One region of the Labrys sp. ALF-8 genome, then DNA from elsewhere that is predicted to be linked to it. Evidence: predicted binding sites of a transcription regulator. Region 1 holds the regulator's gene; the other holds the start of a gene.
What was found. Region 1 encodes PhoB, which activates phosphate uptake and scavenging genes when phosphate is short. Its sites were predicted from a motif close to TGTCATNNANCTGTCAT; they were not measured.
Positions count from the first base shown of each region.

Region 2: AC6H34_RS07745 (alkaline phosphatase) is a predicted target of PhoB. The motif match lies at 5,175-5,191, and genes of this name have one in related genera.

Region 1 covers NZ_AP048537.1:3,209,424-3,224,766, forward strand. Annotated here, with positions in the region: gene AC6H34_RS14785 (LysR substrate-binding domain-containing protein) at 1-403, opposite strand, end outside; gene AC6H34_RS14790 (MFS transporter) at 629-2,185, shown strand; gene phoB (phosphate regulon transcriptional regulator PhoB) at 2,306-3,007, opposite strand; gene phoU (phosphate signaling complex protein PhoU) at 3,022-3,741, opposite strand; gene pstB (phosphate ABC transporter ATP-binding protein PstB) at 3,803-4,615, opposite strand; gene pstA (phosphate ABC transporter permease PstA) at 4,624-5,445, opposite strand; gene pstC (phosphate ABC transporter permease subunit PstC) at 5,459-6,460, opposite strand; gene pstS (phosphate ABC transporter substrate-binding protein PstS) at 6,662-7,711, opposite strand; gene AC6H34_RS14825 (ATP-binding protein) at 7,955-9,274, opposite strand; gene ppk2 (polyphosphate kinase 2) at 9,351-10,271, shown strand; gene AC6H34_RS14835 (PepSY domain-containing protein) at 10,391-10,648, shown strand; gene AC6H34_RS14840 (DUF2934 domain-containing protein) at 10,679-10,921, shown strand; partial or broken gene truB (tRNA pseudouridine(55) synthase TruB) at 10,967-11,965, opposite strand; gene rbfA (30S ribosome-binding factor RbfA) at 11,899-12,324, opposite strand; gene infB (translation initiation factor IF-2) at 12,539-15,343, opposite strand, start outside.
Region 2 covers NZ_AP048537.1:1,686,019-1,701,361, forward strand. Annotated here, with positions in the region: gene metX (homoserine O-acetyltransferase MetX) at 332-1,519, shown strand; gene metW (methionine biosynthesis protein MetW) at 1,579-2,184, shown strand; gene AC6H34_RS07735 (methyltransferase domain-containing protein) at 2,227-3,000, opposite strand; gene AC6H34_RS07740 (L,D-transpeptidase family protein) at 3,135-4,736, opposite strand; gene AC6H34_RS07745 (alkaline phosphatase) at 5,249-7,021, shown strand; gene AC6H34_RS07750 (hypothetical protein) at 7,166-7,624, shown strand; gene AC6H34_RS07755 (ABC transporter ATP-binding protein) at 7,629-8,315, shown strand; gene AC6H34_RS07760 (ABC transporter permease) at 8,312-9,556, shown strand; gene AC6H34_RS07765 (acetyl-CoA carboxylase carboxyltransferase subunit alpha) at 9,590-10,543, opposite strand; gene AC6H34_RS07770 (SDR family NAD(P)-dependent oxidoreductase) at 10,659-11,447, opposite strand; gene AC6H34_RS07775 (tellurite resistance TerB family protein) at 11,444-11,932, opposite strand; gene AC6H34_RS07780 (DUF4167 domain-containing protein) at 12,139-13,218, opposite strand; RNA gene ffs (signal recognition particle sRNA small type) at 13,669-13,766, shown strand; gene AC6H34_RS07790 (DNA polymerase III subunit gamma/tau) at 13,815-15,343, shown strand, end outside.

The DNA.
Region 1 (15,343 bases):
CCAGATCGACGAAGCGGTCGGTCGCGTGCAGCACGATCTGCAGTTTGGGAAAGGCGAAGGCGATGGCCGGCAGGATATCGGCGAGATACATCTGCGCCATGAGGATGGAGGAGGTCAGCCGCACGGTGCCGCTTGGCTCTGCAAGGCGGCCCTTGAGCATGGCCTCGGCAGCCTCGGCCTCGATCAGCATGGCGGCCGCGTGGCGGTAGAGGTCCTGGCCGACCTCCGTCACGGTGAAGCTGCGGGACGTGCGCTGGATCAGGCGTACGCCGAGCTCGCGCTCGAAATCGCCGATGCGCTTGGCAAGGGTCGACTTCGGCATGGTCAGGGCACGGGAGGCCGCCGCAAACCCTAGATGATCGACGACCTGAACGAAGAGCTGGAGATCGTTGAGATTGAGCATCGTCCTCATCGTCCAAAAAACAGGACGATAAGTCTATATCGGTCATAATGTAAATGGATCGTCCAATCTCATATGCATTCTCTCGATAGAACTTCGGAGAATGCTCATGACGTCACGCTTTCAAGCAATCGGATCCGGGAGGCGCCGACAGGTTGTCGGTCACCCGTTCGGGATTTCCAGGCCATCGCCGCTGCTGGCCATCCCTTCAATGGGGAGCGAGAGGTGATGGCGGTCTCCAGCGTCCCGCGCAATCGCATCGCGCTTGCCGCGCTCTGTCTGGCCGCGCTGATGTTTTCCCTGGAGATCTCCAGCGTGCCGGTGATCCTTCCCGTTCTCGAGAAGGTGCTGCATGGCGACTTCAAGGGCATGCAGTGGATCATGAATGCCTATACAATCGCCTGCACGACCGTGCTGATGGCGACTGGAACGCTGGCCGACCGTTATGGCCGGCGGCTGGTGTTCATCCTCAGCCTCATCCTGTTCGGCGTCGCCTCGCTGATCTGCGGCCTTGCACCTAGCGCGCCCCTCTTGATCGCCAGCCGGTTCCTGCAGGGAATGGGCGGCGGCGCCATGCTGATCTGCCTCACGGCCATCCTTTCGCATCAGTTTCAGGCCGGACGTGAGCGCAGCATGGCCTTCGCGATGTGGGGGATCGTACTGGGTATAGGATTGGGCTTCGGTCCCATCATCGGCGCGGTGATCGTAGCATTGGCGACCTGGCAGTGGGTGTTCCTGGTGCATGTGCCGCTGACCGTCCTCACTCTGGCCCTGGCCCTAGTGGGCGTCCGGGAATCACGCGATCCCCAGGCCGAGAGGCTCGACATCCTCGGCATCGTCACCTTGTCGGTGGCCGTGTTCGGCCTGGCCTACTTCATCACGCAGGGGCCTGACCTCGGCTTCACCAGCCTCGCCGCCCTCCTCATCCTGGCTGCGGCAGCGATAAGCTTCCTGCTCTTCATCCTGGTCGAGCGGATGAGCGCACGCCCGATGTTCGATTTTTCCGTCTTCAGGATCAGGAACTTCTCCGGCGCGATCATGGGCTCCATCGGCATGAACTTCAGCTTCTGGCCTTTCATCATCTACCTGCCGATCTATTTCCAGGCAGGATTGGGATACGACACCGTGGCCGCCGGAGCGGCCCTGCTGGCCTATACGCTGCCGACCCTCTTCGTACCGCCGCTGGCCGAGCGTCTCATGCTGCGCTACCAGGCCCGCGTGGTCATTCCAGGGGGGCTTTTCGTGATCGGGCTGGGCTTCATCCTGATGATGCTTGGCACCGCTCTCGATCATGCCAACTGGCTGACGATGCTCCCGGGCTGCATTGTCGCCGGCAGCGGACTCGGCCTTACAAACACGCCGGTGACCAACACCACGACGGGCTCCGTTTCCATGCATCGCACGGGCATGGCGTCCGGCATCGATGTCAGCGCCAGGCTGATCACCCTGGCCATCAATATCGCCCTGATGGGCGTGATCCTGGTGGCGGGTGTCGCCTCTTCTCTGGCGGACGCCCTGCCTGGAGTGATCGAGGGCACGCAACTGCGCCTGCTGGCAGAGACCATTGCCGCCGGAAATCTCGACTCGCTCCGGCAGGGCATGCCGGGACTGTCATCTGCCGTACCGACGGACGCGGCCGTGCACGCTGCGCTCATGCATGGGTTCGGTCTGGTGATGCTTTATGGCGCGCTGGGGGTATGGGCGCTGGCGGCAACGAGCTTCGTGATCTTCGGGCGACGGCGACATGCCGCCGCGCTGGGCTGCCCCATGGAAGAGGCTTGCTGACCGTCCCCGGGAAGATCTCCCTCCGAAACCGTACGGCAACGAGAAGGGCGCAACCCCTGGGGTGCGCCCTTCTCGGCATAGAGTCTCCGGGCAGATATCGCGATATTCGCGCGCGCCGGCTCAGCCCTGCTTGGAGAAGGTCTCGTCAAAGGAGTAGCCGGCACCGCGAACGGTGCGGATGGGATCGATTTCCCGGGTACGGTTCATGGCCTTGCGCAAGCGGCCAACATGCACGTCCACGGTGCGCTCGTCGATATAGACGTCGCGGCCCCAGACGCTGTCGAGCAGTTGCTCGCGGGCAAAGACCCGGCCAGGCGCCTGCATCAGGAACTCCAGCAGGCGGAATTCCGTCGGTCCGAGGCGGATTTCGCGATTGCCGCGATGGACCCGCTTGGTCTCGCGGTCGAGCGAGATGTCGCCGGCCTTGAGCAGGGAGGAGACATGCTCGGGCTTGGCGCGGCGCAGCAGGGCCCGCACGCGCGCGGAAAGCTCGGGCACGGAGAAGGGCTTGACCACATAGTCGTCCGCGCCGGTGGCGAGGCCACGCACCCGCTCCGTCTCCTCTCCACGCGCCGTCAGCATGATCACCGGCAGCCTCTCGGTCTCCGGCCGCATGCGGATGCGGCGGCAAAGCTCGATGCCTGACAGGCCAGGCAGCATCCAGTCCAGCAGCACGAGATCGGGAACGCTTTCGCGCAGGCGGATCTCGGCATCGTCGCCCCGCGACACGCTGTCGACCTCATAGCCTTCGGCTTCGAGGTTGTAGCGCAGCAGGAGCGTGAGGGCTTCTTCGTCCTCGACGATCAGAACCTTGGGAGGCATGGCCGATCCCTCTGTTACTTAGCCGGCACGGGGAGGTCGACAAGGGAGGTGCTGGTATCCGCCTTCGGTCGTTCGCCGGCGGGCGACTCCCCGGTCACCAGATAGTGCACCGTCTCGGCGATGTTGGTGGCGTGGTCTCCGATGCGCTCGATATTCTTGGCGCAGAAGAGCAGGTGGGTGCAGAAGCCGATGTTGCGCGGATCCTCCATCATGTAGGTCAGGAGTTCGCGGAACAGCGAGGTGTACATGGCATCGATCTCGCCGTCCGAATTCCAGACTGCGAGCGCCTCCTCGACATTGCGCTGGGCAAAGGCATCGAGCACCTGCTTGAGCTGCTCGAGCACGAGATCGGCCATGTGGTCGAAGCCACCGAAGAGCTGGTTGGACTGCACGTGTCCCTGGATGGCGATGACGCGCTTGGCGACGTTCTTGCCAAGGTCACCGATACGCTCGAGGTCGTTGGCCACGCGCAAGGCCGAGACGATCTCGCGCAGGTCGAGCGCCAGCGGCTGGCGCTTGGCGATGATCAGGATGGCCCTCTCCTCGACCTGGCGCTGAAGCCGGTCGATGGTGTTGTCGAGTTCGATGACCGACTTGGCGCGCTGAGAGTCCCGCTTGAGCAGCGCCTCGACGCTGTCTGCGACACTCTTCTCGGCCAGGCCGCCCATTTCGGCGATCATGTTGCGCAGTTCGCGCAATTCCTGATCGAAGGAGGTAACGATGTGATCGGACATGCCGCTCTCCAAATTCCTTGTCGCCGCCGCCTGTGCGGCGGCCTGAATACCTGCTTGCGGATCAGCCGAAACGGCCGGTGATGTAATCCTGCGTGCGGGTGTCATTCGGGTTGGTGAAGATCTTGTTCGTCGGTCCAACCTCGATGAGGTCGCCGAGGTAGAAGAAGGCCGTGGTGTCGGCGCTGCGTGCCGCCTGCTGCATATTGTGCGTCACGATCACGATGGTGAACTCGCGCTTCAATTCGTCGATCAGTTCCTCGATCTTCGCCGTGGAGATCGGGTCGAGCGCCGAGGTCGGTTCGTCGAGGAGCACTACTTCGGGCTTTACCGCGATAGTACGGGCGATGCACAGGCGCTGCTGCTGGCCGCCCGACATGCCGAGGGCGGAGGCGCCGAGGCGGTCCTTGACCTCGTTCCAGAGCGCCGCCTTGGTGAGGCACCATTCGACGCGCTGGTCCATCTCGGACTTGGAGACGCTTTCATGCAGGCGCACGCCGAAAGCGATGTTGTCGTAGATCGACATCGGGAAGGGCGTCGGCTTCTGGAACACCATGCCGATCCGGGCGCGCAGCACGGCCGGATCGATCTCCTTGCCGATGACGTTCTGCCCGTCCAGCAGGACCTTACCTTCGGCGCGCTGGCCGGGATAAAGGTCGTACATGCGGTTGAGCACGCGCAGCAGCGTGGACTTGCCGCAGCCCGAGGGACCGATCATCGCCGTGACCTGACGCTCGGCCACGTTGAGGTTGATCTTCTTCAGGGCATGCTTCTCGCCGTAGTAGAAGTCGAGATTCTCGACCTTGAGCTTGGTGGCGGCGTTGGGATCGGCAACCGGACGGTCGGCAACCGCAATCGAGGCGTTGGGAGCGGACATGGGAGCACTCATTTTTTGGGAGCAAGCGCGACGCGGGTGATGATGTTCAAGGCCAGCACGCCGAATGTGATCAGGAGGGCGCCAGCCCAGGCGATCGAGACCTGGTTGGGATCCGGGCTCTGGGCGAACAGGTTGATTGCCAGCGGCAGGCTGGGGAAGGCGCCGCCGAGATCCAGCGTCCAGTTCGAATTGCCGAAGGCGGTGAACAGCAGCGGGGCGGTTTCGCCGGCGGCACGGGCCAGGGCCAGCAGGATGCCGGTGACGATGCCGGTGCGGGCCGAGCGCCAGGTCACCGACATGATCACCTTCCACATCGGGGCGCCGAGGGCGAAGGCGGCTTCACGCAGTGCCAGCGGCACCAGGGTCAGCATGTCCTCGGTGGTGCGCACCACCACCGGCATGATGATGATGGCGAGGGCGATGATGCCGGCCCAGCCGGAAGACCCGCCCATCGGAACGACCACCATCAGGTAGACGAACACGCCGAGCAGGATCGAGGGGGCCGACAGCAGGATGTCATTGATGAAGCGCACCGCCTCCGCGAACTTGCTGCCCCGGCCGGCCTCGGCCAGGAAGGTGCCCGCCATGATGCCGAGCGGCGCGCCGATCAGCAGCGCGATGAAGATCATGATCAGGCTGCCGACGATGGCGTTGAGCAGACCGCCTTCGGCCATGGTCTTGGTGAAGATGGTGCTGGTGAGCGCTGGCAGGCCGAGGCCCAGCAGCGTGATGAGGATCCAGGCCAGGGCCAGCAGCGAGATCGCGGCAAAGCCCACGGAGATGGCCTTCATGACGTAGTCGACGGAGCGGCGGCGAGCGAGGCGATCCATGGTCTTGACCCTCTTACTTGGCGCCGGACTTGACGAGCATGCGGGAGATCGCAAGCACGATGAAGGAGATGACGAAGAGCACGAAGCCGAGTTCCATGAGCGACTGGTTGCGCAGGGAGCCGGCAGGCGCATCCGGGAACTCGTTGGCGATGGTGGAGGCGATGGTCGCGCCGGACGAGAACAGCGAGGCCGAGATGCGGTTGGCGTTGCCGATCACATAGGTCACGGCCATGGTCTCGCCGAGGGCGCGGCCGAAGCCGAGCATGGTGGCGCCGACGAGGGCGGTGCGGCCATAGGGCACGGAAACGTTGCGGAACACCTCGTAGGTGGTGCAGCCGACGCCATAGGCCGATTCCTTCAGCATCGCCGGCACGGATTCGAGGATCTCGACGAACATCGCTGTAATGAAGGGAATGACCATGAAGGCCAGGATCACCGCGGCGGTCAGCATGCCGAAGCCGCTGGTGGCGCCAGCGAAAAGATAGCTCACGACCGGAATATGGCCGAACACGGCCTTGAGGAAGGGCTGGATGTAGTTGGCCATGAGCGGGATGATCGCCACCACGCCCCACATGCCGAAGATGATCGAAGGCACCGCGGCGAGGAGCTGGATCGCCATGCCGACCGGCTTGCGGATCGGCAGCGGCGCGATCTCGGTGAGAAAGAACGCGATGCCGAACGACATGGGCAGGGCGATCAGGAGCGCGAGGAAGCCCGTGAACAGGGTACCGTAGATCATCACGCCGGCGCCGAACTTCTCGGTCACCGGGTTCCAGATCGTCGACCAGTAGAAGCTCGGTCCGAAATGCGAGAGCGCCGGCCAGCCACCCCAGAACAGCAGGATGACGATGGAGACCAGCAGAACGAGGATCAGGCCGGAGCAGATATAGAGCGCGGCCTTGAAGATGGGATCGAAGGCGGCGCCGGGTACGCGCTTGGCCTCCGGAGAGGGGGACCCCCGGGCTGCATCGGCTACCGATGCGGAGTCCCGTGATGAATCGGCGATGGCGCTCATGATTACTCCTCGTCAGAGCAGCTTTGGTCTTGCCTGCCAGGTTCGGGCTGGTCGCCAGGAAAGATCAAAGCCGCCGGGTGTCATGAAGGACGAGCAAATCTGCCTGAGCCGGCTGTGCACAGATGCTCGGTAGTGAAAATACGCGGTTCGGCAACGAAAACTCCGGCGTGACGAAAGCCACGCCGGAGAACGCAATACACATCAGTTGCTGTAGATGGCCTTGCCGTCGGCGCTCTTGATCTCGGCGGACCAGGAAGCGCGGATCTTGCCGACGACGTCGCTCGGCAGAACGATGTAGTGCAGCTTCTCGGCGGCCGGAGCGCCATCCTTGTAGGCCCAGTCGAAGAACTTCATGACGTCAGCCGACTTGGCGGCGTCCTTGGGGTCCTTCGGCAGCAGGATGAAGGTGGTGGAGACGATCGGCCAGGCCTTGTCGTCCTCGACGTTGACCATGGACACGGCATAGTCCTTGGCGTTCGCCCAGTCGGCCTTGGCGGCGGCGGCGGTGAAGGAGTCCAGGGTCGGCTTCACGGTCTGGCCGGACTTGTTCTGCAGGTCGACGACGGTCAGGCCGTTGTTGGCGGCGTAGGCGTATTCGACGTAGCCGATGGCGCCCTTGGTGTTCTTGACCGAAGCGGCGACGCCGTCATTGCCCTTGGCGCCCGAGCCGGCAGCCCACTGCACGGACGTGGCGGCGCCGACCTTGTCCTTCCAGTCGGCATTGACGCCGGCAAGGAACGAGGTGAACACGAAGGTGGTGCCCGAGCCGTCCGAACGATAGGTCGGAGCGATGTCGAGGTCGGGAAGCTTGACGTCCTTGTTGAGGGCGGCGATGGCCGGATCGCTCCAGTTGGTGATCTCGCCCAGGTAGATCTTGGCGATCACATCGGCGCTGAGCACGAGCTGGTCGGAAGCAATGCCGTCGATGTTGACGATCGGCACGATGGCGCCGACGACGGTCGGGAACTGCAGCAGTTTGGCGGCGGCGAGCTTGTCGGCAGCCATCGGAGCGTCGGAAGCGCCGAAGTCCACGGTGCGGTTGGTGATCTGGGTCTGGCCGCCGCCCGAACCGATGGCCTGGTAATTCACGGAATTGCCGGTCTTGGTCTTATAATCGGTAGCCCAGGCGTTGTAGACGGGAGCGGGGAACGTTCCGCCGGCGCCGGTGATGTCGCCTGCATAGGCAGCGGTGGCAGCGATCGTGCTCGACAGGGCTACTGAAGCGGCGAGCGCAAGAAATGAAAGCTTCACGGGATATCTCCGTTGTTCTCGGCGCAGGCGCCCCCAACCGCTTCCCGATCGTCAGCCCTGCCCAACGGCGCGAGTCCTAAGAGTGCGCCGCAACGGTTCTATGACAACTAGACTATCGTTTTATGACAAAATTATATATTTTAAATCAATTGGTTATGTGGATTGTAATGTAACGTGCCGCAATGCCGGCGGTCGATTGTAAAAGTCGGCCGAACGATTTTGATACACGCACAGGTTGTCTCATCACGTGATCTGATCGATCTTGACGGAGAAAACCGTGCCTTCTCCCGGCACGCTTTCGATGCCGAGTCGGCCGCGGTGCCGGGCCACGATGTGCTTGACGATGGCGAGGCCGAGGCCGGTGCCGCCCTTCTCCCGCGACTTGGCGGTGTCGACGCGGTAGAAGCGTTCGGTCAGGCGAGGCACGTGCTCTGCCTCGATGCCCGGGCCGTAGTCGCGCACGGTCACGACTGCATCGAGGCCCTTGCCCTGCGGCTTGGCAACCGAATCGAGCGTGACTTCGACCCGGCCCCCCGACGCGCCGTATTTGATGGCGTTCTCGACGAGATTCTCGAACACCCGGATCAGTTCGTCCCGCTCGCCGCGCACCTCCAGCAGCGGCACGCGCTTGTCGACGCTGAGCACGACGCCTCGATCCTGCGCCAGCGGGCCGAGGGTATCGGCGACATGGCCGACCACCATGTTGAGGTCGACCGGCTTGTCGGGCTGGACGTGAGCATTGAGCTCGATGCGTGACAGGGAGAGCAGGTCATCGATGAGGCGCGACATGCGGTTGGCCTGCGAGCGCATGATGTCGAGGAACTTCTCGCGCGCCACCGGATCGTTTCGGGCCGGCCCCTGCAGTGTTTCGACGAAGCCGAGGAGCGAGGCGAGCGGCGTGCGCAGTTCATGGCTGGCATTGGCGACGAAGTCGACGCGCATCTGTTCCACGCGCTGGCGCTGAGTGACGTCGCGCAGCACGATCACCACGAAATCGGGCCGGCCGCCGCCGTGCGCGATGGTGGAAATCTGGGCCTCGATCACGCGGTCCACCGGAACACGCTCGGAATATTCGATCTGGCGGGTGCCACCCGCTTCTAGCGCCGCCCGGATTGCATCGATCAGTTCCGGTACGCGCAGGGCGTAAGTCAGGGCCTCGGACACGCGCAGATTCGGGATGATGTCGCGTGCCTTGCGGTTGAAGAAGCGCACGGCGAGGTTTGCGTCGAGCACGATCACCGGGTCGGGAATGGCGGCGACCAGATCCTCGAAGGAGGGCTTGCTGCCGTCATCGGGCATGGCGGGCATGGCGGAGCCGTCCGGCACCATGCCTGGGGGGATGAGGCCGGCCGCGGCGACGATCATGGCGAGTGCGGCAAGGCCATGCCAGGCGGAGATTCCGTCCCACAGCGACAGCACGCCCACGACGAACGCAATGGCCGCCACGAGCCAGCGGCGTCCCCAGATGCGGCGCAAGATGGTTTGGTTCGAACCCACGGTTTCAGCTACACCGCCGGAGGTCAATTTCGTCAAGAGCCGGGAACGCCCCATCACCATCGACATTGCGGTAATCCATGTGAGTCGTTGTGGAATTCGTTCACCGTGGCAATGTATGCAGGCCCATGACAGTTTCACGACAATGGGGCGATTTGGGGAGGCCGTGGTGACAAAGAAAGCAAGTCAAAAGAAAGAAGAAGACGGCCTCAGGCGGGCGATAGCACAGTTTCGCCTCGACGGAGACGAATTGTCACCGGTGATCGACGCGGCTGCATTCGGCTCTGGCGGCTATCCGCACAAGCAAAAGCTCAACTCCAAAACCTACAAGCGTGATTTGCTGGCCCTCCAGATCGAATTGCTCAAGGCTCTGAACTGGGTGAGAGAGCAGGGCGAACGCGTGGTCGTGGTATTCGAAGGGCGCGATACGGCCGGCAAGGGCGGCGCGATTCACCGCTTCACCCAGCATCTCAGTCCGCGCGATGCACGCATCGTCGCCCTGCCGAAGCCGACGCCTACCGAGCAGGGGCAGTGGTACTTCCAGCGCTACGCCGCCGAGATGCCGACCAAGGGAGAGATCGTCATCTTTGATCGGTCCTGGTACAACCGCGCGGGCGTCGAGCCGGTCATGGGCTTCTGCACGGCCGACCAGACCGACCAATTCCTGCATGAGGCGCCGCAATTCGAAGCGATGCTGGTGCGCGACGGCATCCGGTTGTTCAAGCTCTTTCTCACGATTGGCCAGGCCATGCAGCTCAAGCGCCTGTATGCCCGCCACACCGATCCGCTCAAGCAGTGGAAGCTCTCGCCCATAGACCATCAGGCCGTGGGCAAATGGGACGCCTATTCCAACGCCTATGACCGCATGCTGGCGGCGACCGACACGGTGGATACGCCCTGGACCATCGTCAAGGCCAACGACAAATACCGCACGCGCCTTGCCACCATCCGCGGCGTGCTGGCCGGCCTGCCCTATCCCGAAAAGGACGAGGGACTCGTCGGTGACCAGGATCACAAGATCGTCCTGACCGCCGAGCGCTTCCTTGCCAAGGGTGGAGAGATATAAGGCGCGTCGCAGCACTTCGGCGGCCGGGCTCCGGAGCGGCGCCCGGCCGTCAGCGCCGCATGGAACCACGCCGCACCCATCGCCGTTGTTGTCGAGAACGATATCCGATGGTGCGACACATGAAAGAAATCGCTGTAGCGCTGCTCGCCGCCGCGCTCTTCGCCGGTCCCGCCTTCGCGCAGAGCGACGCGGCGGCGCCTCCCGCAAATGGCAAGAAGCTCTCGGAGTTGATCTCCAAGGTCGAGACTCGCGACAAATTCCTTTATATTTCGCAGATCGACTGGTCCACGAGCGGCTATTACGAGGTGATCTACTACACCTCGGACAAGGCCAAGGTGGAACTGCATCTGGATGCCATGACGGGTGAGCCGAAATAGCCGCTTTCAACCGAACAGGGGAGTTCGACGATGACCCATTCGACCGAGCAGCGCATTCGCATGAAGGCCTATGAGATCTGGCTGCGGGAGGGGTGCCCAGACGGAAGCGAGCAGAGGCACTGGGAGATGGCGAAGAAATTCATCGCCGGCGAGGAAGCCAAGTCGGCGCTGACCTCGCGTTTCTTCGAAACACCGGAGACGGAAGAGGATGCGCCCGTTCCTGGCGACATGCCCACCGTCAAGGGAAAAGCGGGCAAGGCCAGGAAGCACTGAGCCGGGTGCGGTTCCCATGGGCTCGCGAGCCTTCCGGAATGTCGCCTAGACGGTTACTCCGCCGAGCTTGAAGATGCGCTTGGGCAGGAGTTCGCCGCGTTCCAGTTCGGCCAGCGCCACCAGGACGCCGCCCGACATGACCGCCGCCACGCCCTCGAAGACGGGCGCGTCGCGTCCGCGCAGTATGATGCTTTGGCCGCGGGCGAGGCGGCCGGCGTCATGCTGCGACACGGCCAGTGTCGGCAGGGACTCGAGCGCGGTTTCCACGGGCAGGAGGGCCTCCTCCACGGGCGGGAGGCTTTCCGCGCCGTCCTTCATGGCGCGCAGTTCGTCCGGCGTCACCGCGTCCTGTTCGTCGAAGGTGCCGACCACGGCGCGGCGAAGGGCCGTGACATGACCATAGCAGCCCAGGTCCCGGCCGAGATCGCGGGCAATCGCGCGCACATAGGTGCCCTTGCCGCATTCTGCCTCGAACGTCGTCGCCTCAGGAGTGTTCTCGATGATCTTCAATTGATGGATCTCGATCTCGCGGGCTTCGAGCTTGACTTCCTCGCCATCCCTCGCGAGGTCGTATGCCCGCTCGCCGTCGATCTTGATGGCCGAGAATTTCGGAGGCACCTGGCTGATGACGCCGGTATAGCGCGGCAGCAATGCCTCGACTTCCGCGAGCGTGGGCCGCTTCTCCGAGGTGGCGACGGCATCGCCCTCGGTGTCGTCCGTGTTGGTCTCGACGCCCCACGTCACGGTGAAGCGATAGACCTTGCGGCCGTCCATCACATAGGGAACCGTCTTGGTGGCCTCGCCCAGGGCGATGGGAAGCAGGCCCGAGGCGAGCGGATCGAGCGTGCCCGCATGGCCGGCCTTCTTGGCGTTGAAGACACGCTTCACCACCGCGACACCCTGGGTCGACGTCATGCCGACGGGCTTGTCGAGGATGACCCAGCCGTTGACTTCCACCCGATTGGAACGGGGCGCGCTCATTCCTCGTCCTCCTCCGCGCCGGGGAGCTTCTGCTCCAGGTCGCGGCTGACTTCGGGCTTGCGCAGGAGATCGTCGACCTTCGAGGCGTAGTCGAAGGTCGTGTCGAGCAGGAAGCGGAAATTGGGGGCGAACTTCATGGTCACCCGGCGCGCGATGAGACCCCGCAGATATTTGGCGTGGGTTGCAAGCGCCTTGATCACCGCCTCGCCATCCCTGCCGCCCAGGGGCATTACATAGACGGTGGCGATCTTGAGGTCGGGGGACATCCGTACCTCGGGCACGGTGATCACCTTGCCCTCCAGCGCCGGATCCATGATCTCGCCGCGTTGCAGGGCGTCGGCAATCGCGTGGCGGATCAGTTCCGCGACACGCAATTGACGCTGCGACGGGGGCTTGGAGGAGGAGGGGGTAAGACGGGGCATCGTTGCTTTCGTTGTTATGCACATTGCCGTCAGGGGCACATCCGCGAGGAACGCTTTTGGGACCGCAGGCGTCTCGCCTGCCCCTCGAACCGCCTCGTTTCCAGGGGCAGGCGAGACACCTGCGGTCCTGGGAGACGGCCTTCAGGTCCGCCAAGGTCTCAAAACAGACATGGCCGGGACGAGCCCGGCCATGCTCGATCTTTCGCGGGGCCGATCAGAGCGTGCGCTTGATTTCCTCGACGCGATAGCACTCGATCACGTCGCCGGCACGCATGTCCTGGTAGTTCTCGAAAGCCATGCCGCATTCCTGGCCGACCTGGACTTCCTTGACCTCGTCCTTGAAGCGCTTGAGCGTCGAGAGCTTGCCCTCGTGGATGACCACGTTGTCGCGGATGAGGCGGACATTGGCGCCACGTTCGACATGGCCGTCGGTGACGCGGCAGCCCGCGACCTTGCCGACCTTGGAGATGTTGAACACCTCGAGGATCTGGGCATTGCCGAGGAACTCCTCGCGCAGCGTCGGTGCCAGCAGGCCAGAGAGCACGCCCTTCACGTCATCCACGAGGTTGTAGATGATGTTGTAGTAACGGATCTCGGTCCCGGTGCGCTCGGCCGCCTCGCGCGCTTCCTTGTGGGCGCGAACGTTGAAACCGATCACCGCGGCGCCGGACGCCTCGGCCAGGGTGATGTCCGACTCGGTGATGCCGCCGACACCCGAATGGATGACGCGCGCCTTCACCTCGTCGTTGCCCACCTTGTCGAGGGCGCCGATGATGGCTTCAAGCGACCCCTGCACGTCCGCCTTGACGACAAGCGGCAGTTCGCGGGCACCGGATCCGGCCTTGAGGGCCGACATCATGTCCGCAAGCGTGCCGCGGCCCGAACTCATGCGGACTGCTGCATTCTCACGCTTCTGACGCTCGCGATACTCCGTGATCTCACGGGCACGCGCTTCGTTCTCGACCACCGCGACGCGGTCGCCCGCCTCCGGCGTACCATTGAAGCCGAGCACCTCGACCGGAACGGACGGGCCGGCCTCGGCCATGTTGGTGCCGATATCGCTGACCAAGGCACGTACACGGCCCCACTCGGCGCCGGCGACCACGATGTCGCCGACCTTGAGGGTGCCGCGCTGCACGAGCACGGTGGCGACCGGGCCGCGGCCGCGATCGAGCTTGGCTTCGATCACGGTGCCCTCGGCCGGACGGTCCGGATTGGCCTGCAGGTTGAGGATTTCCGCCTGCAACTGGATGGCTTCCAGGAGCTTGTCCAGATTGAGATGCTGCTTGGCCGAAACTTCGACCTCCAGCGTCTCGCCGCCCATGCTTTCGACCTGGACATTGTGCTGAAGCAGTTCGGTGCGCACGCGCTCCGCCCTGGCATCGGGCTTGTCGATCTTGTTGATCGCCACGATCATCGGCACCTTGGCGGCCGCCGCGTGATTGATGGCTTCCACCGTCTGGGGCATCACGCCGTCATCGGCAGCCACCACCAGCACGACGATATCCGTCACCTTGGCGCCGCGGGCGCGCATCGCCGTGAAGGCGGCGTGGCCGGGCGTGTCGATGAAGGTGATCTTGCCGCCGAGCGGCGAGGTCACCTGATAGGCGCCGATATGCTGGGTGATGCCGCCGGCTTCGCCGGAGACGACATTGGCCGAGCGGATCGCGTCGAGCAGCGAAGTCTTGCCGTGGTCGACATGGCCCATGATGGTCACGACCGGCGGGCGCGACTCGAGATGATCGTCGATGTCGGCCTCGCTGAAGAGGCCTTCTTCGACGTCGGCTTCCGAGACGCGCTTGGCGGTGTGGCCGAGCTCTTCCACGATCAGCTGCGCGGTGTCGCCGTCGATCACGTCGTTGATCTTCTTCATCTCGCCCTGCTTCATCAGCAGGCGGATGACGTCGACCGCGCGTTCCGACATGCGGTTGGCGAGTTCCTGAATGGTAATCGCCTCGGGGATCACCACCTCACGCATGATCTTCTCCTTCGCCTCGACGGGGCGATGGCCGGTCATGCGCTGGGTACGGCGCCGGAACGAGGCGACCGAGCGCGTGCGCTCTTCCTCGTCGCCCGTCGCGCTGGTGACGGTCAGGCGGCCGCGCGACTTGGCGTCGCCGGCGCGTGGTGTTGCCTCGCGCTTGGGAGCGGCAGGGCTGCCACGACCGGCACCGCCGGGGCCACGGCGCACGCTGCGGCCGCTATCCTCGTCGTCGCTGACGACACGGGCGCGGGGCGGGCCGCCGACATTGCGTCCGGCGGGCGGCGTGATGGCCGGTTCCGACGGAGCGAAGGCCGATGCGCCGCGATTGGCGCCGAAACCACCAGGACGGCGTTCCCCGAAGGACGAGCCGCCCTCGCGCGGCGGACCACGGCGCTCACCGAAGCCACCACCGGCGCCGCCCTCGCGCGGCGGACCGCGGCGTTCACCAAAACCGCCACCGGCACCGCCCTCGCGCGGCGGACCACGGCGTTCGCCGAAGCCGCCACCCGCGCCGCCTTCGCGCGGCGGACCACGGCGTTCGCCGAAGCCACCACCGGCGCCGCCCTCGCGCGGCGGGCCGCGACGTTCACCGAAGCCACCGCCTTCGCGTGGCGGGCCACGGCGCTCGCCGAAGCCACCACCCTCCCGCGGCGGGCCACGACGCTCGCCAAAACCACCCTCGCGGCGTTCGCCACCTTCGCGGCGTTCAAAGCCACCCTCACGGCGTTCAAAACCGCCTTCGCGCCGCTCGCCATAGGCGGGACGCTGCGGAGCGCTCTCGCGCGGAGCAGGAGCAGCCTCGCCAAGATGGCGGCGCGCTTCGGCCTCGCCATGACGGCGGGTCTCCTCCTCGCGGCGATGACGTTCATCTTCCTCGCGCTTGCGTGCCTCGGCGGCCTTGCGCTCTTCCTCGCGGCGCGCTTCCTCGGCGGCGCGACGGACAGCTTCCTCTGCTGCACGCTTGCGATCCTCGGCCTCGCGAACGCGTGCCTCGGCGAGAACGCGCGTACGCGCATCCATCTCTTCGTTCGACAG
Region 2 (15,343 bases), 1.5 Mb from region 1:
CTACCTGCCGCAATGGCGCATGCAAGGCCGGGAATGCACGATTGCAACCCAAGCGTGTGAAAACGCACAGGCGGGATCCTGTGGACCCCGTTTCGCGGGAAAAGCCGCACATGACACGAAGGGATGATCACCGGTCGCCCTCTTCCTTTCCGGCGAAACGCATCGTCTCCGAAATACCGACCAGGTGGACGACACTCCAGCCGCTGCGCGCCGCGAGGCATTGCCATTATGACAACGCGTGTTATTAGGATACGCCGAACGAAACGTTCGGCAAATCGAACGACGCCACGAATGCCTCAACAACGCCGCCGGGAAGGAACGACATCGCCCCATGTCCGAAGGTGAGCAACTTCGCGCCAGCTTTCCGGAAATGGCCCGCAAGCAGGCCGACGAGCCGGATGACAGCTTCATCGTCGATTTCGGCATGAACCGGCCGCTGCGCCTCGACAGCGGCATCGACTTCGCGCCCCTGCGTGTCGCCTACACCACCGCGGGCAAGCTGAATGCCGACCGATCCAATGCCGTGCTCGTCTGCCATGCCCTGACCGGCGACCAGCACGTCGCCAACGTCCATCCGGTGACCGGCCGAGCAGGCTGGTGGGACACCATGGTCGGCCCGGGCAAGCCGATCGACACCGAGCGCTTCTTCGTCATCTGCCCGAATGTCATCGGCAGTTGCATGGGGTCCTCTGGGCCGGCCTCGACCAATCCGGCAACCGGACAGCCCTACGGCCTCGATTTTCCGGTGGTGACCATCGCCGACATGGTGCGCGCGCAGGCCATGCTGCTCGACCATCTGGAGATCCCGAGCCTGTTCTGCGTGCTCGGCGGCTCGATGGGCGGCATGCTCGTGCAGCAATGGGCGGCCTCCTATCCGGACCGTGTGTTCGGCGCGCTCTGCATCGCCAGCGCCCCGCGCCATTCGGCCCAGAACATTGCCTTCCACGAGGTTGGGCGCCAGGCGATCATGGCCGACCCCGACTGGCAGGGCGGCCGCTATATCGAGATCGGCACCCGGCCGAGCAAGGGCCTGGCGGTCGCGCGCATGGCCGCGCACATCACCTATCTTTCAGAGGGGGCATTGCAGCGCAAATTCGGCCGCAACCTGCAGGATCGGGCTGCGCGCACCTTCACCTTCGATGCCGATTTCCAGATCGAAAGCTATCTGCGCTATCAGGGTCTGAGCTTCGTCGACCGGTTCGACGCCAATTCCTATCTGTATGTCACGCGGGCGATGGACTATTTCGACCTCGCCGGCGACCATGGCGGCTCGCTGGCCGCCGCCTTCAAGGGGTCCAGGACGCGTTTCTGTGTGGCATCCTTCACCTCGGACTGGCTGTTCCCCACCAGCGACTCGCGGCAGATCATCCATGCGCTGAACGCCGCCGGGGCCCGCGTCTCCTTCGTCGAGATCGAGACCGACAAAGGCCATGACGCCTTCCTCCTCGACATTCCCGAACTCTTCGACATGGTGCGGGGCTTCGTGGGCGCGGCCGCGCGCGAAAGGGGCGTCGCATGACGAAGTTCCGCCAGCGCGACACCCGCACCATGACGGCCCAGCGCAGCAACGGATCCGGGATGGGGACGCGCCTCGACCTCATCAAGATCCGCGACATGGTCACGCCCGGCGCGCGCGTGCTCGATGTCGGCTGCGGCGACGGCGAACTGCTCGCCCTGCTGGAGGCCACGCGCAACGTCGACGGCCGGGGCATCGAGATCAGCCAGATCGGCGTCAACGCCGCCGTCGGCCGCGGCCTCGCCGTGATCCAGGGTGATGCCGATTCCGACCTCGGCAACTATCCCGACGACAGCTTCGACTATGTGATCCTCTCGCAGACGCTGCAGGCCACCCGCAATCCGCGCCAGGTGGTGGAGGACATGTTGCGCATCGGCCGGCGCGCCATCGTCTCCTTCCCCAATTTCGGCCATTGGCGCATTCGCAGCCAGATCCTGTTCCGCGGCCGCATGCCGGTTACCGAGAACCTGCCTTATAGCTGGTATGACACGCCCAACATCCACTTCTGTTCGATCCGCGATTTCGTCGAACTGGCACGAACCATCGACGTGGTGATCGAGCGGGCTGAGGCGCTGACGGTTTCGGGCCAGCCGGTTCAGGTGCAGGCGCCCTGGTGGTTCTGGAACCTGTTCGGCGAGCAGGCGGTGTTCCTGTTGAGAAGACGGTAGTCGGGAGCGTGGACACGCTGTCCGCGCCTGATGGCCGATCGCTTAGGAGCGGACAGGATGTCCGCGGTCCCGGGCTACGCTCCCCACTCTTCCCGCCGCGCTCGGGATCAGCACGGGTTGGAACTTCGGCGCCGTCGCTCGCCTCGCGCGCACGGTGATAGGCCGGAATACCTGCTTGGAAGCCTCCACGATGTGGACGCCTGCAAAGGGCGACGCGAGGCGGGCCGCGAGCCGCTCATAGGTGGGCGCCGAACGCAGCGCCCAACCGTGGAAGAGCGGCGGCAGATAGAGCGCCTCCGTCCAGTTCACCGGCGAGAACAGCGCGTCGCGCAGCAGGCGCGTCAACTGGGGCCGCGAGAAGGGCCTGCCGTTGCCGAAGGGGGTGGCGTCGGATCGGGCCCACACGCCGCGCCTGTTGGGCGCCACCAGGATCACCGTGCCGCCCGGCGCCAGAACGCGCCAGATTTCGCGCAGCGTATCCAGCGCGGATTCGGCCTCCTCCAGCAAATGGATGGCGAGCACCCGGTCGAGCGAGCCGTCCGCCAGCGGCAGCTCCGTTTCCTCCACCAGCGCCGCGGCTAGGGGGCCATTGTCGGGCCACTCGAGCACGCCCTGGGTCGCGGGATTGAAGGAGACCACCCGTTCGGCCTCGTCGCGGAACATGGTGAGATAGGGGGCGGCGAAGCCGATGCCCGCAAGGCGCTGGCCGGTAAGATCGCTCCACCTTGCCCGGATCTTGGTCGCGATCAGGCGACCGGCAACGACGCCGAGGTTGGAACTGTAGAAGTCGCGCAGATCGACGACATCAAGCGACATGGCAAGCAGGGCTTCCCGAAACGATGTTGTTCACCCGCCTTCCTGGCGGGCAGGCGTGCATCCTGAAACGAAGAAACCCTTCCCCATGCCGGGAAAGGGTTCCTTCTTCAGGATATCGAAAATGGTCTGCGATCTCAATTGGCTGGCGCAGCCGTCCCATCTCCGCCGAAGCTCAGCCAGCGCTTGTAGAAAGGCTGCTCGGCGGGCGGATCGGAAATCGGGGCAGGCAAAGCGGCGACCTGGTTGGCAGGAGGAGCGGCCGAAGCCACCACCGGCTTGCCGGGCGTCACCGTCTGGCGGGCCTGCTTCTTGACGCTCTTGGGCTTGGTTTCGGGCACGGTGCCGGTCTGTACCGGATCGACCATCGCGGTCACGGCCGGCTGAGCGGGCTTGGCCGGCTCGTTGGCGAAACCGAGCCAACGGGCATAGAAGGGCTGATCACCGCCGGCAGGAGCAACGGAAGCCACCTGCGGTCCGGGCGCGGTGATCGCAGCGGGAGCCGCAGCCACGAGCGCGGGCTTGCCCGGCACATCGACCGTAGCCACCGCCGTGGCCTCGACGGGAGGCAGGGCGGCCGCCGGCATCTTGCCGCCCATCAGGCGGGCATAGACGGCTTGCTGGCGCGTCGCGACGGCCTTCGGATCAGCAGGTCCCTTGAGAGGGCGACGAGCCACCGCCGCTTCGGACTGCAGCAGTTCCTCGGCAGCCGAGTAGGTCACCTGCCGAGCGGCGACGGCATCGGCATCGCTGGCGGGAGCGCCGCTGTCGTTGAGCGCGACTTCCGTCACGTCGACCTTCGAATAGGAATAGGGACGATCCTTGCCCGGTACTGCCGTCTGATCGACTGAGCGGGCAACGAACACGGGATTCGAGCCACCATCCTGGTAGATGTAGTTGACGGCCTTCGTGCCCGAAGAGATCAGCGAGGCAATCTTGGCCTCGTCGTTGCGCTTCTTGTCGTAGACGGCCGCCGCAACACTGGCATTGGCCGGCGAAATACCACAGCCCGAGCCACCATCACCGTTGAAGACATAGCGGCCCTTGCAGACATCGGTCCTGACCTGCTGCTTGGTGACCTCGAAATTGTCGGAGCCTTCCTTGAGATTCTGCCAGAATCCGATATTCGGATTCCTGCGGTTCTTGGCCATGTTCTCGGCCGTCATGTGGAAGGGGTAGGACTGAACCTGGAACGAGCCCTGGCCGGCCTGCAGCGCCTCGCGGGCCACCGCATAGATCTCGGCCATCTGCTTGTCGGTCATGGCGAAGCATCCGCGCGAGGAGCACGAACCATGCACCATGATATCGCCGCCGGCGCGTCCGAGCTGGCGATCGAAATTGTTGGGATAGCCGACGTCGAAGGACAGGTAGTATTTCGAGTTCGGATTGAGCTGGCCCATGCCGACCGTATAGAAGCCCTCGGGAACCTGGCGGTCGCCCTCGACCTTCTTGGGACCGAGCTGCCCGGACCAGCGGCAGATCGGATAGGTCTTCAGCAGCGCATAACGTCCGCCCGAAGTCTGCTTCCAGAGTTCGAGTTCGGATTCCTTCTTATACACGCGCACGAGAATGGGCGCGGTGCGCGCCATGCCCTTGGCCTGCATTTCAGCCAGGAGCGATTGCGGCACCGGGCTTGTGGAGCGCAAGCTCGCCCCGTTTTGATTGGAACAAGCCGCGGCCAGCAACATGACCGAAACGGCCATGGCCATCTTGCGCATCAACGTGAAGTGAGCGGTCATGAACCAGCGAACCCGTGAAAAGTCAGTACGTCAGACAAAGGGACATTTACCGTCAATGGGCGCTTGCCGCAAGTCACGGCCCCATCGTGGTTACGCGATAGCGTGAACAGAGTCTTAACACAACAATGCCTGATTCCGGCGCACAACGATAGAGGGTTTGTATCAGCGACTTTGCAGGTATTCCGGCAGATGATCCGACACGACTTCCAGCTCCCGCACCGCTTCCATTACCCTGGGGCATCATCCCTGGCCTCCCCGGGCTGATCGGAGGCTATATTAATTCTTCATGCGACTATCGCTTGCAAGGTTCACGCTGAGCGAGATCTTGCTGCCTCGGCATGTAGACCAAGCAAAAATCCTGGATTTCACCAGGACTTGTCTGGAATGATTACAATCGTGTGTCATGTAACGCGGGCACGCCGGCAGAAGCGCCGGGATCGTCATGGATCTGTCACCCCTGGTGGCTATTTCTCTCTGACACAACTTTTCCTTGTGTTACCGAAAGGATTGCCATGCGCACGCTCCTCGCAGCCCTCGCCGTCACGACCATGCTGGCGGGCCCCTCGCAGGCCACCAGTATCTTCCCGCTCGACCGGGCCACGATCCTCGTCGGCTCCCCCTTTGATTTCAAGGCCGAGTTCGACGGAAACATTAAGCAGGAGGATGTCCGGGTCACCGTGAACGGCCAGGACTACAAGGCCGTCTTCGGCAAGGACATCGAGTTCGTTGCCTCGGAAAAAGGCAAGGAGGACAAGGATCTCGGCTCCGCCGTGCTGCTGCGCGGCCTCACCATCACCGTGCCCGGAAGCTACAAGGTGGAAGTCGCCGCCGGCAGCCAGACTAAGAGCGTGACGTGGGACGTCTACGGCACCGCCGCGGCGCCCAAGGCCAAGAACATCATCTTCCTGCTCGGCGACGGCCTCTCGGTCGCCCATCGCACCGGCGCCCGCCTGCTTTCGAAGGGCATGACCGAGGGCAAGGCCAATGGCCGCCTCAACATGGATGACCTGGACCACATGGCCTTCATCGGCACCTCCGCCACGGACGCCATCGCCACGGACAGCGCCAACACCATGTCGGCCTATATGACGGGCCACAAGACGGCCGTGAACGCGCTCGGCGTCTATGCCGACCGCACGCCCGCCAGCCTGGACGACCCGAAGGTGGAGACGATCGCGGAGGCGCTGCGCCGCGCCTCGAAGAAGTCGATCGGCGTGGTCTCGACCGCCGAGATCGAGGACGCCACCCCGGCCGCCGTGGTCTCCCATACGCGCAAGCGCGCGGACAAGGCCGATATCGCCGGCATGTTCTACGGCGTGAAGCCCGACATCATCCTCGGCGGCGGCTCGGCCTACTTCCTGCCCAAGTCGACCCCGGGTTCCAAACGCAAGGACGACACCGACTATATCCAGCTCTTCAAGGATGCGGGCTATGCCATTGCCACCGACAAGACGGAACTGGCGGCGGCCAACGGCACGAATACCGGCAAGATCCTCGGCCTCTTCCATACCGGGAACATGGATACGGTTCTCGACCGCAACTTCCTCAAGAAGGGTACGGTCTCCAAGTTCCCGAACCAGCCCGGCCTGGAAGACATGGCCAAGGTCGCACTGGATCAGCTCTCCAAGAACCCGGAGGGCTTCTTCCTGATGGTGGAAGGCGCCTCGATCGACAAGATGTCCCACCCGATGGACTGGGACCGCTCGCTCTATGAAACCATCGAGTTCGACAAGGTCGTCGGCCTCGCCCGGGAATTCGCCAAGACGCATCCCGACACGCTGATCATCGCCACGGGCGACCACACCCATGGCGTATCGATCATCGGCACCATCGACGACGACAAGCCCGGCACCGAGATGCGCGAAAAAGTGGGTACCTACGCAGAGGCCGGTTTCCCGAACTACGAGGACAAGGACGGCGACGGCTACCCGGACAAGGTCGACGTATCGAAGCGCCTGGCCGTGTTCGCCTCCAACTACCCCGACTACTACGAGACCTTCCGCCCCAAGATGGATGGCCCGTTCGAGCCGGCGATCCAGAACGAGAAGAAGGAATATGTTGCCAACCCGGCCTACAAGGACATTCCGGGGGCCGTCTTCCGCGAAGGTAACCTGCCCCGCTCGGCCGACACCGCCGTCCATGCCGTCGACGACATCGTGCTGCAGGCCACCGGCCCCGGCGCCGAAGGCTTCAAGGGCTACATGGAAGAAAGCGACGTGTACAAGGTGCTCGTCGACGCCTTCGCCCTCGGCGCCGCCGCGCCCCAGAAGGCACAGATGCAGTAATCGAGGCTGCACCCTGCCCCCCTGGCGAGAAATCGCCACGGGGGATATCGAGGCGTCGGCCGGCAGGCCGAGGCTCCGCGTTTGGTGCGCGCATCCCGTGAGGTGCGCGCCTTTCCGTTGGCCGCGCAAATGAAAGGACGCTCCATGGCGAACCAGGGCCTTCATTCACGCCGCCATGTCCTTCGCCTGATCGGCCTCTCGCCGCTGCTTGCGCTGCGGCCGGCCCTTGCTGCGCCGGCGACGCTCTCCTTCGACGAGCTCTATGGCAAGATCAGCGTGCTGGGCCTGGAATATTCCGACAAGCTCAAGGGTCTCGCCGGCCAGGAGGTCACCATGAGCGGCTTCATGGCGCCTCCGCTCAAGGCCGAGGCGACGTTCTTCGTGCTCACCGAAATCCCGATGTCGATCTGCCCGTTCTGCTCCTCCGACTCGGACTGGCCCGACAACATCGTGGTCATCTATCTCGACGAGAAGCAGACCTTCGTGCAGCCGGGAACCCGCATCGAGGTGACCGGCCGCCTCGAAATGGGGTCGTGGACCGACCCGGAGACCGGGTTTCTCAGCCGCCTGCGCCTGCGCGGGGCACGCTACTGGGTGGCCTGAGCCCATGCTTGGCCTGCAGCTCGAAGATATCGCGATCCACTATCCCGGCCTTCCCGCACCGGTGCTGCGAATCGAGCGGCTCGCCATTCCCGCCGGCGGCCAGGTCGCCATCACGGGCGCTTCCGGCTCCGGCAAGAGCACCTTCGTCAATGTAGTAACCGGACTGGAGCGCGTGTGCAGGGGCCGCGTCCTCTGGGGTGGCACGGATATCGCCGCCCTCTCCGAAGGGGCGCGCGACCGCTGGCGCGGCCGCAATATCGGCCTGGTGATGCAGGACTTCCACCTGTTTCCGGGGCTTTCGGCGCTGGAGAATGTACTGCTGCCGCTTCGGCTGTCGGGCGGCGCTGACCGGGCAAGCCTCGCGCGTGCCCGGGCATTGCTTGCACGCGTCGGCCTGGACAGGCCCCGGCAGGCGATAGAGACCATGTCGCGCGGCGAAATGCAGCGTGTCGCCATCGCCCGGGCACTCCTGCGCAGCCCCGCCATCCTGGTGGCGGACGAGCCGACGGCCAGCCTCGACGCCGAAAGCGGCGCTGACGTCGGCAGTCTCCTGCTCGGACTGGCCCGGGAGTCGGGCAGCACGCTCATCGTCGTCTCCCACGACGCAAGGCTCACGGATCGGCTTGCCCGCCGCCTGACCTTCTCAGCCGGTGGAGTTGTCTCCGACACTCAGGCGAGGACCGCCGCATGACCCGGTTCATTCTCGCCGACCTGCGCCGGATGTGGCCCGGAGCGCTCGCCGTGGTCCTCCTGGTAGCTCTTGCGACGGCTCTTGGCGTCGGCGTCATCCTGCAGGAGCGGGCGATGCGGCTCGGCAGTGCCCGCGCCGCCGACAAGTTCGACCTCGTCATCGGGGCACCCGGCAGCGAGACACAGCTCGTCCTCTCCTCCGTCTTCCTACAGCCCTCGCCCTTGCCGCTATTGCCCGGCGAGGTCTTCAAGAAGCTCGCGGCGGATCCCCGTGTCTCCTTCGTGGCGCCGATCGGCTTCGGCGACTCCTACCGGGGCCGGCAGATCGTGGGCACCACGAGGGTGCTGGTGAACAGCCTTGCCGACGGCTTCGCCGAGGGACGCCTTTTCGAGGCGGAGGGCGAAGCGGTGGCGGGAGCCAGCGCCGGGGTTACGCTCGGGACCCGCATCAAGCCCGCTCACGGCGCGCCGGAAGAAGGAGGGCACACCCACACCGCCCTGGCCTATGAAGTGGTCGGCCGCCTCAAGCCCACCGGCACGGCCTGGGATCGCGCGATTCTGGTGCCGATCCAGGCCGTATGGCATATCCACGGCCTCGGCGAGGAGGACCATGGCCACGGCGCCGCCGGCCACGAGGCCGGCCATGACGAGCACGAGCCCGCGCTCGACCCTGCCGCTCCGATCGTGGAGACCTTTGCCGGCGACATCCCCGGCGCACCGGCACTGCTCGTGAAGCCCAGAACGCTCGCCGACGCCTACAAGCTGCGCCAGGCCTACCGAGGTGAGGGTACGCTCGCCGTCTTCCCGGCCGAGGTGCTCACCCGGCTCTATGCGACACTGGGCGATGCCCGTGCGGTGCTGGTGGCGGTGGCGGCGGGAGCGCAACTCCTCGTCGCCGCGGCGCTGGTGTTCGTGACGGTCATCCACATCGGCCAGCGCCGGCGCCAGATCGGCGCGTTGCGTGCCCTCGGCACGCCGCGCCACACCGTCCTGGCGATCGTCTGGCTGGAACTGTTCGCTCTGCTGGCGATCGGCATCGCCTGCGGGTTTGCTCTCGGCTATGCCGCAGCCCTGACGATCTCGAACCAGATATCGGCCTGGAGCGGCTTTACCCTGCCTGTGGAATTCGAGCGCGGAGATTGGAGTCTTGCAGGGATTCTGCTGGGCTTTGCCGCCGTGCTGGGCCTCGTCCCGGCCTTCATGGCCTACCGGCAGGCGCCGGCGGCAGCATTGAGGGGATAGCTGGGAACGCGGACATCCCGTCAGCTCCCGGTATTACAAGCTCCGGCCGATCATGAGGAACTTGTCCTGCCGGGCCCGGATGATCGCCTCCCGGGGCTGCCCCGAGAGATCCCGCAGCGCATTCTGGATGAAATCGCCCGTCGTCTCGATCGCCTTCTCCGACGCACGATGGGCGCCGCCCGTAGGCTCGGGGATGATGGCATCGATCACACCGAACTTCAGCAGGTCCTGCGCGGTGATCTTCATGTTGTTGGCGGCATCCTGCGATTTGGCGGGATCGCGCCACAAGATGGAGGCCGCGCCTTCCGGCGAGATCACCGAATAGATCGAGTGCTCGAGCATCAGCACGCGGTTGGTCGCGGCGACGGCGATGGCACCGCCCGAACCGCCCTCGCCGATGATCACCGCGACATTGGGCGATCCCAGCGCCAGGCAGGCATCCGTGGACCGCGCGATCGCCTCGGCCTGGCCGCGCTCCTCGGCGTCGATGCCGGGATAGGCACCGGCCGTATCGACGAAGGAGATGACCGGCAGGTCGAAACGATTGGCCAGGTCCATCAGCCGCACCGCCTTGCGGTAGCCCTCGGGCCGGGCCATGCCGAAATTGTGGCGGATGCGGCTTTCGGTGTCCGAGCCCTTCTCATGGCCGAGCACGCAGACCGCTTCGCCGCGGAAACGTCCAAATCCACCGATGATCGCCTCGTCCTCGGCGAATTTCCGGTCACCGGCCAGAGGCGAGAAATCCTCGATCAGCGCCTTGATGTAGTCGGTGGCGTGGGGTCGCTCGGGGTGGCGGGCGACCTGCGCCTTCTGCCATGGCGTCAGCTGGGCGTAGAGGTCGCGCAGAGCCTGGTTGGCCTTGACCTCGAGGCGCTGGATCTCGTCCCCGATCGCAACCGCGTCGCCGGACTCTCCCATTGCTCGCAACTCTTCGACTTTGGCCTCCAATTCGGCCACGGGTTTTTCGAAATCGAGATAGCTGCGCATGGTTGTCCGCTGACGACAAAAAGGAGCCGGAAACTGGCGTCTCGCGGCAGGGAAGTCAAGGAAGGCTTTTGGCAGGCGCCTGTGGCACGTTGACGACGAGGAGGGCAATATCTCCTCATCGCGACCGCCGCTGACGCTGCGCCCGGGCCAGTACGGGCAAGACGATGCGGGTCGGCATCACTGCCAATATCGCGACCATAAGCTTGGGAATGAGTCCCGGCACAACGATGGTGCGACGACCGAAATAGCCGGCGAGGCCGATATGGGCAACATCCTTTGCCGACAAAGGTCTTGTAAGGTCAACTGCGCCGGAGAGGTGGAAGCCGGCACGCGTTCCGAACTTGGTCGGCACCGGACCTGGACAAAGCGCGCAGACCCGGATGCCGCTCTCGCGCTCCTCGAACGCCAGCGCCCGAGTGAGCGACACCACGAACGCCTTGCTGGCATAGTAGACGGCCAGCCCGGGCCCCGGTGTGAAGCCGGCGACGGACGCGACATTGAGCACGCCGCCCCCGTTCTCCCGTATCTGCGGCAGGAAGGCGAGTGTCAGCGCCAGCAAGGCCCGGCAATTGAGGTCGACCATGCCGACTTGCCCGGCGACCGGCAGATCGGCCATATCGCCTGCCAGCCCGAAACCGGCGTTGTTGATGAGATGGCACACGCTGAGATCCTGCCGGCTCAGCGCCTCCCGGATGACCTCGACCGCATCGGCACGTTCGAGATCGAGAGGAAGGATGGCAACGAAACGTCCTGTCGCGGCGCTGATCTCTCCCCGCACGCGCATGAGCTCGCTTTCAGTGCGGGCGACGAGAAGGAGATCCTCGCCTTGCTCGGCGAGCGCCCTCGCGAGTTCCTCGCCAATGCCGCTCGATGCACCGGTGACGAGCGCTATCGGGCGGCTCACTCGCTCGCCTCGGAGAGGGTGACGCCGTTGCGCTCCGCGACCCTGCCACGGATGACATTGCGCGTCTGGACCGGCACCCCCAGCGCCTCCGCGACGCGCCAGACCAGATTGTCCTCGAATTCGTGCAGCACCTGGTCGGCGAATACGATCTCCCACATCATCTCGATGATGCGTTCGCGGCCTTCCACATTGTAGGCGCGCTTCACGATACCGGTGAAATCGTTGAAATCGAGGGCGTTCCGATTCCGCTCGCCGGCGGCTGCGAGGAGGGCCTGCGTCTCTTCGGCGTCGAGCGAAAAACGTTCCTGGATCAGGCTCTCGACACGCTTCTTCTCGGCGGGGCTCTGCACACCGTCCACATTCATGGCATAGACGAGGAGACCGGCAGCGGCCACACGGTGGTCGGTCTCGTCAAAGACGTAGCGAGGCTTCGCCGAACCACCCGGCGCAAACCCGCGTATCAGTCTTTGCAATCGAGCCAGCATCACCGCATTCCGCCATCGATCCCAGGATCCGCCGCTCATCGCGGAGATTTCTATGGACCACGATTTGCAGCACCGGCGCAAGTCATAAGGGACTAAACCGGCCGGCGGCATTCCGGTTCCAGCAATTCCATGGACCGGAACAATAAAAAACCGGCGGCCAGAAGGCAGCCGCCGGTTGGATCGTGCAATGTCGTGTTGTCGGCCTGTTATTCGTCAGCCGGCTCCGTGCTCGCTTCCGCAGTTTCACTTGCCTCAGCTGTACGCTTGGTCGTGCGGCGACGGCGCGTACGCAGGGGAAAGCGAGCCTCGCCCTCCCCTTCTACCGCCGGCGCGGCGGCTTCTGCTGTCGCTGCAACCGGAGCAGCAGCAGGAGCGACGGCCGGCGCGGGCGCTGCCGTCGGGGTCGGAGCGGAGGCCACCACCGGCGCACCCGTGATGAAGGAAGGCAGGGTCGACAACACGTTGTCCTCGCCTACATCCGGCTGGGGCTGATCGACAGGCACGACGGGTGCCGGCTGGAAGGAACGCTCCTGGTAGCTACCACGCTCGCCCTGCTGGCGCTCGCCATAAGGCGCGCTGTCGCTGTTGCGGTCGCGGAACGGGCGCTCGGGACGGTCGCCATAGCGGCGATCGCGACGGTTGTGGCGCGGATTGAAACTGCGCTGCTCGCCGGCGCCCTCGCCCTCGGGTACGAAGCCGTTGGGCGGCGCATCGAAGTTACGTTCCCCGCGATCGCCGAAATTGCGTTCGCGCGGCTGACGGTCTTCCCTCGGAAGGCGCTCGCCGTTGAAGCGGTCGTTGCGATCGCGGAAACGGGGTTCACGCTCGCGATAGGACTGGCCGCCCTCACCGAAGTTGCGTTCGCGCGCCGGCTGAACCAGCCGGGGCTGTTCGTCGAATCCCGAACCATTGCCGCTGCCGACGTGATTCGCCGGTGCACCGAAGCCTTGGGGCATCGAAGGAATCGGTCCTTCGAAATCGGCATCATCGCCCTCTTCCTCGTCGTCGGCGCCCTGGCTGAAGCCCTGCTCGCTGCCATATTGTGGCTGGGCGGCGGCGATGATGCGGAAATAGTGTTCGGCGTGCTGCAGATAGGATTCGGCCAGAATCGGATCGCCGGAAGACTGGGCGTCACGCGCCAGCTGGACATATTTCTCAGCGATGTGAGCTGCCGTTCCGCGCACCTTGACGTCGGGGCCGTTCGACTCGTAGCTCCGGCTAAGCGGATTCGGACCCTTACCGCCGCGCGAACGGCCGCGCATACGCTTTTGCTGTCCCTGCCTCATGGGTTGGTCTCATTCTCCAATATAAATCTGCGCGAACTCGCGACACCATGGCGACTCTATCGTCATGGTCGAAGCATCATCCTTGTTACCGCACGGGTCAGGAAAATCATGATTCCGCCTGCGTCGCGCGCAGCAGCACACATCCGGCAGATCGCCACCTTGGCTCTTGAAACCGGAATGAGCATTTCTACCGTTGGGGCGAACGAGCGCTTCGCTCGATGTTCGACTGAAAGTGCTTCCCGCACTAGAGCCAGCTCGTACTATCGACGCCAGCCCCGAACGATTTGTGTATTTCTAGATAGTCGCTCGCGCGCCAAAGTCCAAGACGTTTTTTTGGACCGCAGCGGTTTTTTTACGGAAAAAACGTCGAAACTCCCGCCGTTCACTCGCCGGTCATGAATCAACGATTGACGTCTTGTCATTCGGACGCCGATGCCTCATATACGCCTCGGGAGGTTGGCGGTGGACGCAACACTCGCCAACCGGGTCAGGTCCGGAAGGAAGCAGCCCCAACGAGACCGCTGCGGGTCTTCGTCCAGCCTCCTACCTCTATCTTTACGGCCGCGTCGCGGGTGCCCCCCTTAGAGGGATAGTTGATGGAAGACGCGAACAACAAGCTGCCCGATACCCAGCCCTATCGCGTCCTCGCCCGCAAATATCGCCCCCAGACCTTCGATGACCTGATTGGGCAGGATGCCATGGTGCGCACCCTGTCGAACGCCTTCGAGACGGGGCGCATCCATCAGGCCTACATGCTCACCGGCGTCCGCGGGGTCGGCAAGACCACCACCGCGCGCATCCTCGCCCGCGGCTTGAACTACGAGCCGCAGGAGGGCGGCGGCAAGCCCACCATCAACATGCCGGCTCTCGGCCGCCACTGCCAGGCGATCATCGACAGCCGCCACATCGACGTGATGGAACTCGACGCCGCCTCGCACAATGGCGTGGAGAATATCCGCGAGATCACGGACAGCGTGCGTTACGCCCCGGTCTCGGCGCGCTTCAAGGTCCTCATCATGGATGAGGTCCATATGGTGACGACCAACGCCTTCAACGCCCTGTTGAAGACGCTGGAGGAACCGCCGCCGCATGTGAAGTTCATCTTCGCCACCACCGAAATCCGCAAGGTGCCGATCACCATCCTCTCGCGCTGCCAGCGCTTTGACCTGCGGCGGGTCGACAGCGGCCTGCTCGCGCGTCATCTCGGGAGTATCTGCGAGAAGGAGAACGTGACCGTCGATGGCGAGGCGCTGGCCATGATCGCCCGCGCGGCCGAGGGTTCTGTCCGCGATTCGCTGTCCCTGCTCGACCAGGCCATCGCGCATGGTGGCGGCGGCATCGACGCCGAGGGCGTGCGCACCATGCTAGGCCTTGCTGATCGCTCGCGCGTGATCGACCTGTTCGAAGCGGTGATGCGGGGCGATGCCGCCGCGGCGCTCGATGAACTGCGCGCGCAGTACGACCAGGGTGCCGATCCCGCCGTAGTCCTCTCGGAACTTGCGGAGTTCACCCATTTCGTCACGCGCGTGAAGATCTCTCCTGCCGCCGCGAAGGACCCCTCCGCCACTGAGGTCGAAAAGGTGCGCGGCAGCGAACTCGCGGGCCGGCTTTCCATGAAGGTGCTCACGCGCCAGTGGCAGATGCTGCTGAAGGGCATTCCGGAGACTCAGACCGCCGCCAAGCCGCTCGCCGCCGCCGACATGGTACTGGCACGGCTGTGCTACGCCGCCGACCTGCCCTCCCCCGAGGAGTTGATCCGCCAGCTTACGGAAAATGGCGGCACCGCCCCGGCGCGCTCCCCGTCCGCCCCCCCCTCCGGCCCGCCCCCGTCGGCGCCGCGTGCGCAGTTGATCACCAGCGTCGCCCAGCCGGCGATCCAATCGCAGCCGATGCGAATTCCCCAGGCCGATACCGCTGCCGCAGCCCTTCCCACCCGCGAACTTGCAAGCTTCGCCGAACTGGTGGCTCTGGCCCAGGAAAAACGGGACCTGCCGCTGAAGCTGGCGCTGGAGCGCTTCGTGCGCCTGGTGGCCTTCGCGGACGGGCGCCTGGACATCGCCCTGGAACAGGGCTCGCCACAAGGCCTGGTCAACGATCTCTCGCGCAAACTGTCCGACTGGACCAA